DNA from 2 places in the Georgenia wutianyii genome. Region 1 is predicted to be linked to the other one. Evidence: riboswitches for the same ligand, from Rfam matches in the RefSeq annotation. Region 1 holds a riboswitch; the other holds the start of a gene.
What was found. A riboswitch is a leader RNA that binds a small molecule or an ion and turns the genes downstream of it on or off. The one in region 1 is predicted to bind glycine.
Positions count from the first base shown of each region.

Region 1 (3,398 bases):
CGGCGGCGAGGTGGAGGTAGGTGAACAGGGTCTGCCCGGCACGGAGCCGCCCGTACTCCTCGGGAACCGGCTCCTTGACCTTGAGGACGAGCTCGCCGAAGTCCCAGACCTCGGCGGCGTCGGGCAGGACGGTGGCGCCGGCTGCCGCGAAGTCGGCGTCGGTGATCGACGCGGAGAGGCCCGCGGCGCGCTCGACGGCGACCTCGTGGCCGTGTCGGACGAGCTCGTCGACCCCCGGCGGCGTGATCGCGACCCGCCCCTCGGAGTCCATGACCTCTCGTGGTACCGCTACTCGCACGATGTTCTCCTTCCACGTTGTCCACAGTGCCTGTCCACAGGGTTGTGCACATACACACAGGAGTCGGTCGGAACCTGTGGACAGTCAGCGCCGGAGCCGGCGCTGCCACCACCGGTCCACCCGTTTCTGCGCCTCCCCCCTCCCGTCCCGCCGCGTGATCGACCACCACGACCCCAGCCGCACCGAGCTCGCGTCGGGCAGCCGCCAGCCCCGCCAGCGGGCAGCGATGCTCAGCCCCGCCCCCACGATGATCGCGACGAGCATCCCGACGGTGTTCTGACCCACGTCCGCCAGCCCGATCGCCGCCAGGCTCGCGAACACGGCCGACGTCGCGTAGAGGGTGTTCCCCCCGAAGATCGTCGGGACGTCGCCGACGACGACGTCGCGGATCATCCCGCCGCCCACCGCCGTCATCACCCCGAGGAGGACCGCGGGCAGCAGGCCGAGCCCCTCGGACAGCGCCTTCGTCGCCCCCGTCGCCGCCCAGCACCCGAGGACGAGCGCGTCCCCGACGACGTAGAGCCGGGTCCACCACCGTCCCCCCAGCGGCAGGAGGAAGGCGACGACGGCGCCGAGCAGCGCGGTGGCGAGGTAGAGCGGGTCGGTGAGCGCGACCGGCGGGCCGGCCTGGAGCATGATGTCGCGCAGCATGCCGCCGCCGAGCGCGGAGGTGATCGCGAGGATGGCGAAACCGACGAGGTCGAACCGCTTGCGGCGGGCGATGATCCCGCCGAGCACGCCGTTGAGCAGCACACCGACGAGGTCGATGAGCCGGAAGATGCCCGGCAACGCCTCGACCACGTGATCTGTCACGGCCACCCCCCGGCCTCGATCCTGGCCCTGCGCGGGTGCCGGGGCAAGAGCGCGGCCCACCGGGGGCGCTGCCGGGTGTGTGCCAGGATGGAGGGACAACCGAACACGCCACCGAACCGCGGCGGGAGAGTCCCGCGCACAGCGGGCGCCGAAGGAGCAACCTCCCCGGGAATCTCTCAGGCCCCCAGACCGCCACGGCGAGGCTCCTCTGGAAAGCAGCCCGACGAGGGCTCACCCACGGTGCAAGCGGGCTCGCCCGCGGAAGCTCTCAGGTCCCACGACAGAGCGGGGAACGACCCCCGCTCAGTCGACCCCGGAGTTCCCATGGCCGTGTCCCAGGACGTCCTCGTGCCCACCACCGCTCAGGCGTCCGCCGTCCGAGCCGTGCCCCGGATGCGTCACCGGGCCGGGGTGCTCGCGATCCTCGCCTCGGCGACCGCGATGGGCCTGGCGGGAGTGTTCGGCCGGCTGTCCTCCCCGCCGGGCGCCGTCGTCGGCGAGGCGCTGACGCTCGGGCGGATGGCCGTGGGCGCGGTCGGGATGCTCGCGTTCCTCGCCGCGGGCCGGCGGCTCGGCGTCCTGCGGCGCACGCGGCTGTCGTGGTCGGTGGTCCTCGGCGGGGTCTTCCTCGGCCTCTCGCTCGCGACCTACCTCTCGGCGGCCGTCCTCACCGACCTCGGCCGGGCCGTCGCGCTGCACTACCTCGGCCCGCTCGTCGCCACCGTCCTCGCCCGCGTCCTGCTCAAGGAGCGCACCACGGGAGCCGAGCTCGTCTCGGTGCTCGTGAGCGCGGCAGGGATGGTGCTCGCCGCGGGGCTGCTCGAGACGGGCCCGCCGGCGGGTGACGCGCTGCGCGGCGACGTCCTCGCCGTCCTGTCCGGCGTTCTCTACGGTGCCGCGCTGCTCACCTACCGCTACCGCTCGGACATGCCCTCCGACGTCCGCAGCTTCTGGAACTTCGCCTTCGGGGCGCTCGCGACGGCGGGCATGGTCGCCCTCACCCGTCCCGACCTGTCCGGCATGACGGCGCAGCACTGGGCGTGGGCGGCCGGCTTCTTCCTCGTCTGCGGCCTGCTCGCGCTCGGCCTGCTCGTCGTCGCCGGGAAGAACCTGCGCGCCGTCGAGCTGTCCGCGCTGTCCTACTGGGAGGTCGTCGTCGCGCTCCTCCTCGGGACGGTCCTCTTCGGCGAGGCCGTCTCCCCGCTCGGCTGGGCCGGGGCCGTGCTCATCGGCATCGGCGCCGCGCTCGCGGTGGGCGCGGGCCACCGCCGGAGCATCCGGACGATCTCGTGACGTGGCCGGGGACGCCGCGCGAGCGTGGTCCCCGGCCCGGTGTCACACCCGGGGCGTGAGCGTCCCGGTGAGATGGACCTTGCCCGACCTCGGGTGGCGCCCGGTGTACCGGACGGACTCCCCGGAGGCGTCGACCGCCAGGGCCACCCGGCCCGGGAGCAGGACGGGCTTGGCGAACTCGACGTCCCACGTGAACGCGTCGCCACGGAAGCGGGCGAGCTGGGCCAGCGCGCGGGAGGCGGTGTACATCCCGTGGGCGATCGGCCGGGGGAAGCCGAAGGCCTTGGCCCCCAGCCGCGAGACGTGGATGGGGTTGCGGTCCCCGGAGACCTCCGCGTACCGCGTGCCCGTGTCCGCGCCCAGGGACCACAGGGCGATGACGTCGCCCGCCGCCCCGGCCCGCTCCTCCGGGGAGGAGGCGGGGGAGTCGGCCACCGCGCCGGGCAGCCGCGTGCCGCGCGCGAGGTAGGTGGAGGTGCCCTCCCACACGAGCTCCTCCCCGGAGCGGACGTCGACGCGCAGGTCGACGAGCGTGCCCTTGCGGTGCGCCCGGGGGGACTGCGCCCACGCCCGCGCGCTCAGCTCCTCACCGAGGAGGACCGGGCGGTGCTGCTCGACGCGGTTGGCGGTGTGCACCATGCCAAGCACGGGGAGCGGGAAGTCGGGCCGCAGCATGAGCGCCATCGCCAGCGGGAAGGCGAGGACGTGGACGTAGCCGGCGGGCAGCTCGTCCGTCCCGGCCTCGCCGAGCAGGTGCTGGTAGGCCGACAGCGTCGCGGGGTCGGCGCCGAGGCCGTCGGCGACGTAGGCCACCTCGGGCAGCCGGCCGGAGCCCTGGCGCCGGCTCAGCTGCGCCCGCGCGCTGGCGGCCAGCGCCTTCGTGTAGAGCGAGCCGAGGCTCGGGACGGCGTCGAGGCGGTGCTCGCGCATCACTGGCCCACCAGGTTCTGGCCGCACACCCGCAGCGTCTGACCGTTGACGCCCCCGGCCTGCG
Region 1 covers NZ_CP040899.1:3,242,112-3,245,509, reverse strand. The annotation lists gene ald (alanine dehydrogenase) at 1-298, opposite strand, end outside; gene FE251_RS14340 (trimeric intracellular cation channel family protein) at 383-1,111, opposite strand; glycine riboswitch at 1,224-1,313, shown strand; gene FE251_RS14335 (DMT family transporter) at 1,436-2,404, shown strand; gene FE251_RS14330 (MaoC/PaaZ C-terminal domain-containing protein) at 2,447-3,334, opposite strand; gene FE251_RS14325 (3-oxoacyl-ACP reductase) at 3,334-3,398, opposite strand, start outside.

Region 2 (3,398 bases), 1.0 Mb from region 1:
CCGGTGAGGTCCTCGTCGCCCAGGGCGAGCAGGTCGAAGGCGACGAAGGAGGCCGGGGTCTCGGCCGCCAGCCTCCGCACGCGGGACTCGGCGGGGTGGATCCGCTGGAGGAGCGCCTCGAAGTCGAGCCTGTCGCCGGTGACGACGACGATCTCCCCGTCGACGACGCAGCGCTCGGGCAGCTGGGCGCGCACCGCCTCGACGAGCTCGGGGAAGTAACGGGTCATCGGCCGCTCGTTGCGGCTGCCGATCTCGACGTCGTCCCCGTCGCGGAAGACGATGGAGCGGAAGCCGTCCCACTTGGGCTCGTAGAGGTACTCGCCCTCGGGGACGTCCGGGACGGACTTGGCCAGCATCGGCGCGACCGGCGGCAGCAGCGGGAGGTCCATCCCGCCGACGCTAGTGCGCGCGGTTCCCGTGCGCGAGGGAGTTGCGGGCTCGCGTCGGAGGCCATGGGGAGAAGGACCCGTGAACAGGTGTCCCCATACCGGTGTCGTGCCGCGCTGACCTGGGCTAACCTCGCCCCGTTCGCTCCCTCCAGGTCGAAAGGACCCACAGTGACCACCCCTCCGCCGCCGTACCAGCCGCCGCAGCCCGGCCATGGCCAGCCGCAGGTCCCGCCTCCTCCGCCGGCCTACTCCCAGGGTGGTCAGCCGTGGGGCTACGAGACACCCGGAGCGCCCCAGGGACAGCCCGGTCAGTCGCCGAAGGGCTTCTTCGCGGCGCTGTTCGACTGGCGTTTCCAGACCCTCATCACCCCGCAGATCGTCAGCTGGGTCTACCTCGTGGGGATGGTGCTGATCGGCCTGTACTGGCTGGGCTTCGTCGTCGTCGGCTTCGCGACCGAGCCGGTCATCGGCATCCTCGCCCTCGTCTTCGGGCCGGTCTTCGTCATCATCTCCCTCGCGCTGTTCCGCATGACGCTGGAGTTCTACTTCGCGCTCGTGCGGATGTCGGACGACGTGCACCGCGGTGAGGGCACCGTGCGCCGCTGACCCCGCCCCCGCTCGACGACGAACCCCGCGCCCGGACCTCCGGGCGCGGGGTTCGTCGCGTGAGGGCTCAGGACAGGAGGAGGGCGAGGTCCGCGACGTCCTGCGCGACGGCGTGCGCGCCGTCCTCCTCACCGGGGCGGCCGTAGCCCCACCGGACGAGGACGGTCGGCAGGCCGTGCTCGCCGGCGCCGTCGACGTCGTGGTGGCGGTCCCCGACCATGACGGCGCGTGAGACGTCGACGCCGCGGGCGCGCAGGCCGGCGAGCGCGTCCTCGACGATGTCGGCCTTGCGGGCGCGCGACTCGTCGTCCGAGGCGCCGCACAGCACGGTGAAGTACCGGTCCAGGCCGGCGTCCTGGAGGATGACGACGGCGAGGGAGCGGCGCTTGGAGGTCGCCAGGGCGAGCGGCACGCCGCGCGCGTGCAGGTCGCGCACGAGGTCCGCCATCCCCGGGAAGACCGGGGCGTGGAGCATGCGCTCGTTGTAGCGCGCGCGGTAGTCGGCGACGACGGCGTCGAGCTGCTCCTCGGCCACGCCCGCGAGCGTGCGGAAGCCCTCCCGGATCGGCGGGCCGACGAAGCGCAGGAGCTCGGAGGGGGACTGCGCGGGGTAGCCGAACGCGGCGAGTGTCTCGGCGATCGAGGCGGTGATGGCCGGGCCGGAGTCGCTGATCGTGCCGTCGAGGTCGAGCAGCACGGCGCTGGGGCGCATCGGCTCGAGGGCGGGGGCGGTGAGGGCGGGGGAGCTGTGCGGCGTCACTCGTCGTCCTGGTGTCGGGGTCGGGGTCTGCCGTCCAGGGTCGCACCTTTCCGCCCGGCGGTGCGATGACGCCTGTCACGGCCGCTCGCCGCAGACGTCCGACTCGTCCGTTAGTGTGACCTGGACAACTCGATACGCCGCCAACGCGCGGCGGGAGAGTCCCGCCCCGGCGGGCGCCGAAGGAGCACGTCCTCCCGCCAATCTCTCAGGCCCCCCTACCGCCGCGATCAGGCAACTCTGGAAAGCAGCGCGACCTCTCGCGCTCACCGACGGTGCAAGCGACTCCTCGCGAAACTCTCAGGTCACGTGACAGAGCGGGACGGACATCCCCGAGGAGCCGCATGTCCACGACCCCCGTGCCCACCACCCGGGCCGCCGAGCACGCGTTCGCCGACCGCCACATCGGCCCGCGTCCCGCCGACACGCGCGCGATGCTCGACGCGCTCGGACACGCCGACTGGAGCCGGATCGTGGGGTCCGTCCCCGCGGGCATCCGGCACGAGCGCCCGCTCGAGCTGCCCCCCGCGCGCAGCGAGGCCGAGGTCCTCGCCCGGTTGCGCGAGCTCGCGGCACGCAACGTCCAGCGCGTCCAGATGATCGGGCAGGGCTACTACGACACCCACACCCCGCAGGTCATCCAGCGCGGCGTCCTGGAGTCCCCGGCCTGGTACACCGCCTACACGCCCTACCAGCCGGAGATCTCCCAGGGCCGCCTCGAGGGGCTGCTCAACTTCCAGACCGCCGTCGCCGACCTCACCGGCCTGCCCGTCGCGAACGCCTCGCTGCTCGACGAGGCCACCGCCGTCGCCGAGGCCGTGCTCCTCATGCAGCGGGCGAACAAGGCCTCCACGGCCGCGACCGTCGTCCTGGACGCCGAGCTCCACCCGCAGACCCTCGCCGTCACCCGGGCGCGCGCCGAGGCGGTCGGCATCTCCGCCGTCGTCGCCGACCTCGACGGCGGCCTGCCGCACCTGCCGGACGGGCTCACCGGCCTCGTCCTCCAGCAGCCGGGGACCTCGGGCCGGCTGCGCGACCACGCCCCGCTCATCGCCCGGGCCAAGGAGCTCGGCGCGTTGGTCGCCGTCGCCGCCGACCTCCTCGCGCTCACGCTCATCACCCCGCCGGGGGAGCAGGGCGCCGACGTCGCCGTCGGCTCCGCCCAGCGCTTCGGCGTCCCGCTCTTCTTCGGTGGCCCGCACGCCGCGTTCATGGCGGTGCGCGCCGGCCTGGAGCGCCAGCTGCCCGGCCGGCTCGTCGGGGTGTCCAAGGACAGCGCGGGACGCACGGCGCTGCGCCTGGCCCTCCAACCGCGCGAGCAGCACATCCGCCGGGAGAAGGCGACGAGCAACATCTGCACCGCCCAGGCGCTGCTCGCCGTCGTCGCCGGCATGTACGCCGTCCACCACGGGCCCGAGGGTCTGCGGGCGGTCGCCCGGCACGCCCATGGCGCCGCCCGCGCCCTCGCCCGCCGGCTCGCGGGCGGCGGTGTCGACGTCGTCCACGAGGACTTCTTCGACACGGTGACCGTCCGAGTGCCGGGCCGGGCCGCCGTCGTCGTCGCGGAGGCCGAGCGGCGCGGGGTCAACCTGCGGCTCGTGGACGCCGACCACGTCGGCGTCTCCTGCGACGAGACGACCACCCCC
Region 2 covers NZ_CP040899.1:2,236,377-2,239,774, reverse strand. The annotation lists gene FE251_RS09900 (ATP-dependent DNA ligase) at 1-389, opposite strand, end outside; gene FE251_RS09895 (DUF4282 domain-containing protein) at 558-995, shown strand; gene FE251_RS09890 (HAD hydrolase-like protein) at 1,063-1,755, opposite strand; glycine riboswitch at 1,983-2,078, shown strand; gene gcvP (aminomethyl-transferring glycine dehydrogenase) at 2,097-3,398, shown strand, end outside.
Region 2: linked by a shared signal. The riboswitch ahead of gcvP (aminomethyl-transferring glycine dehydrogenase) and the one ahead of FE251_RS14335 (DMT family transporter) in region 1 are both predicted to bind glycine.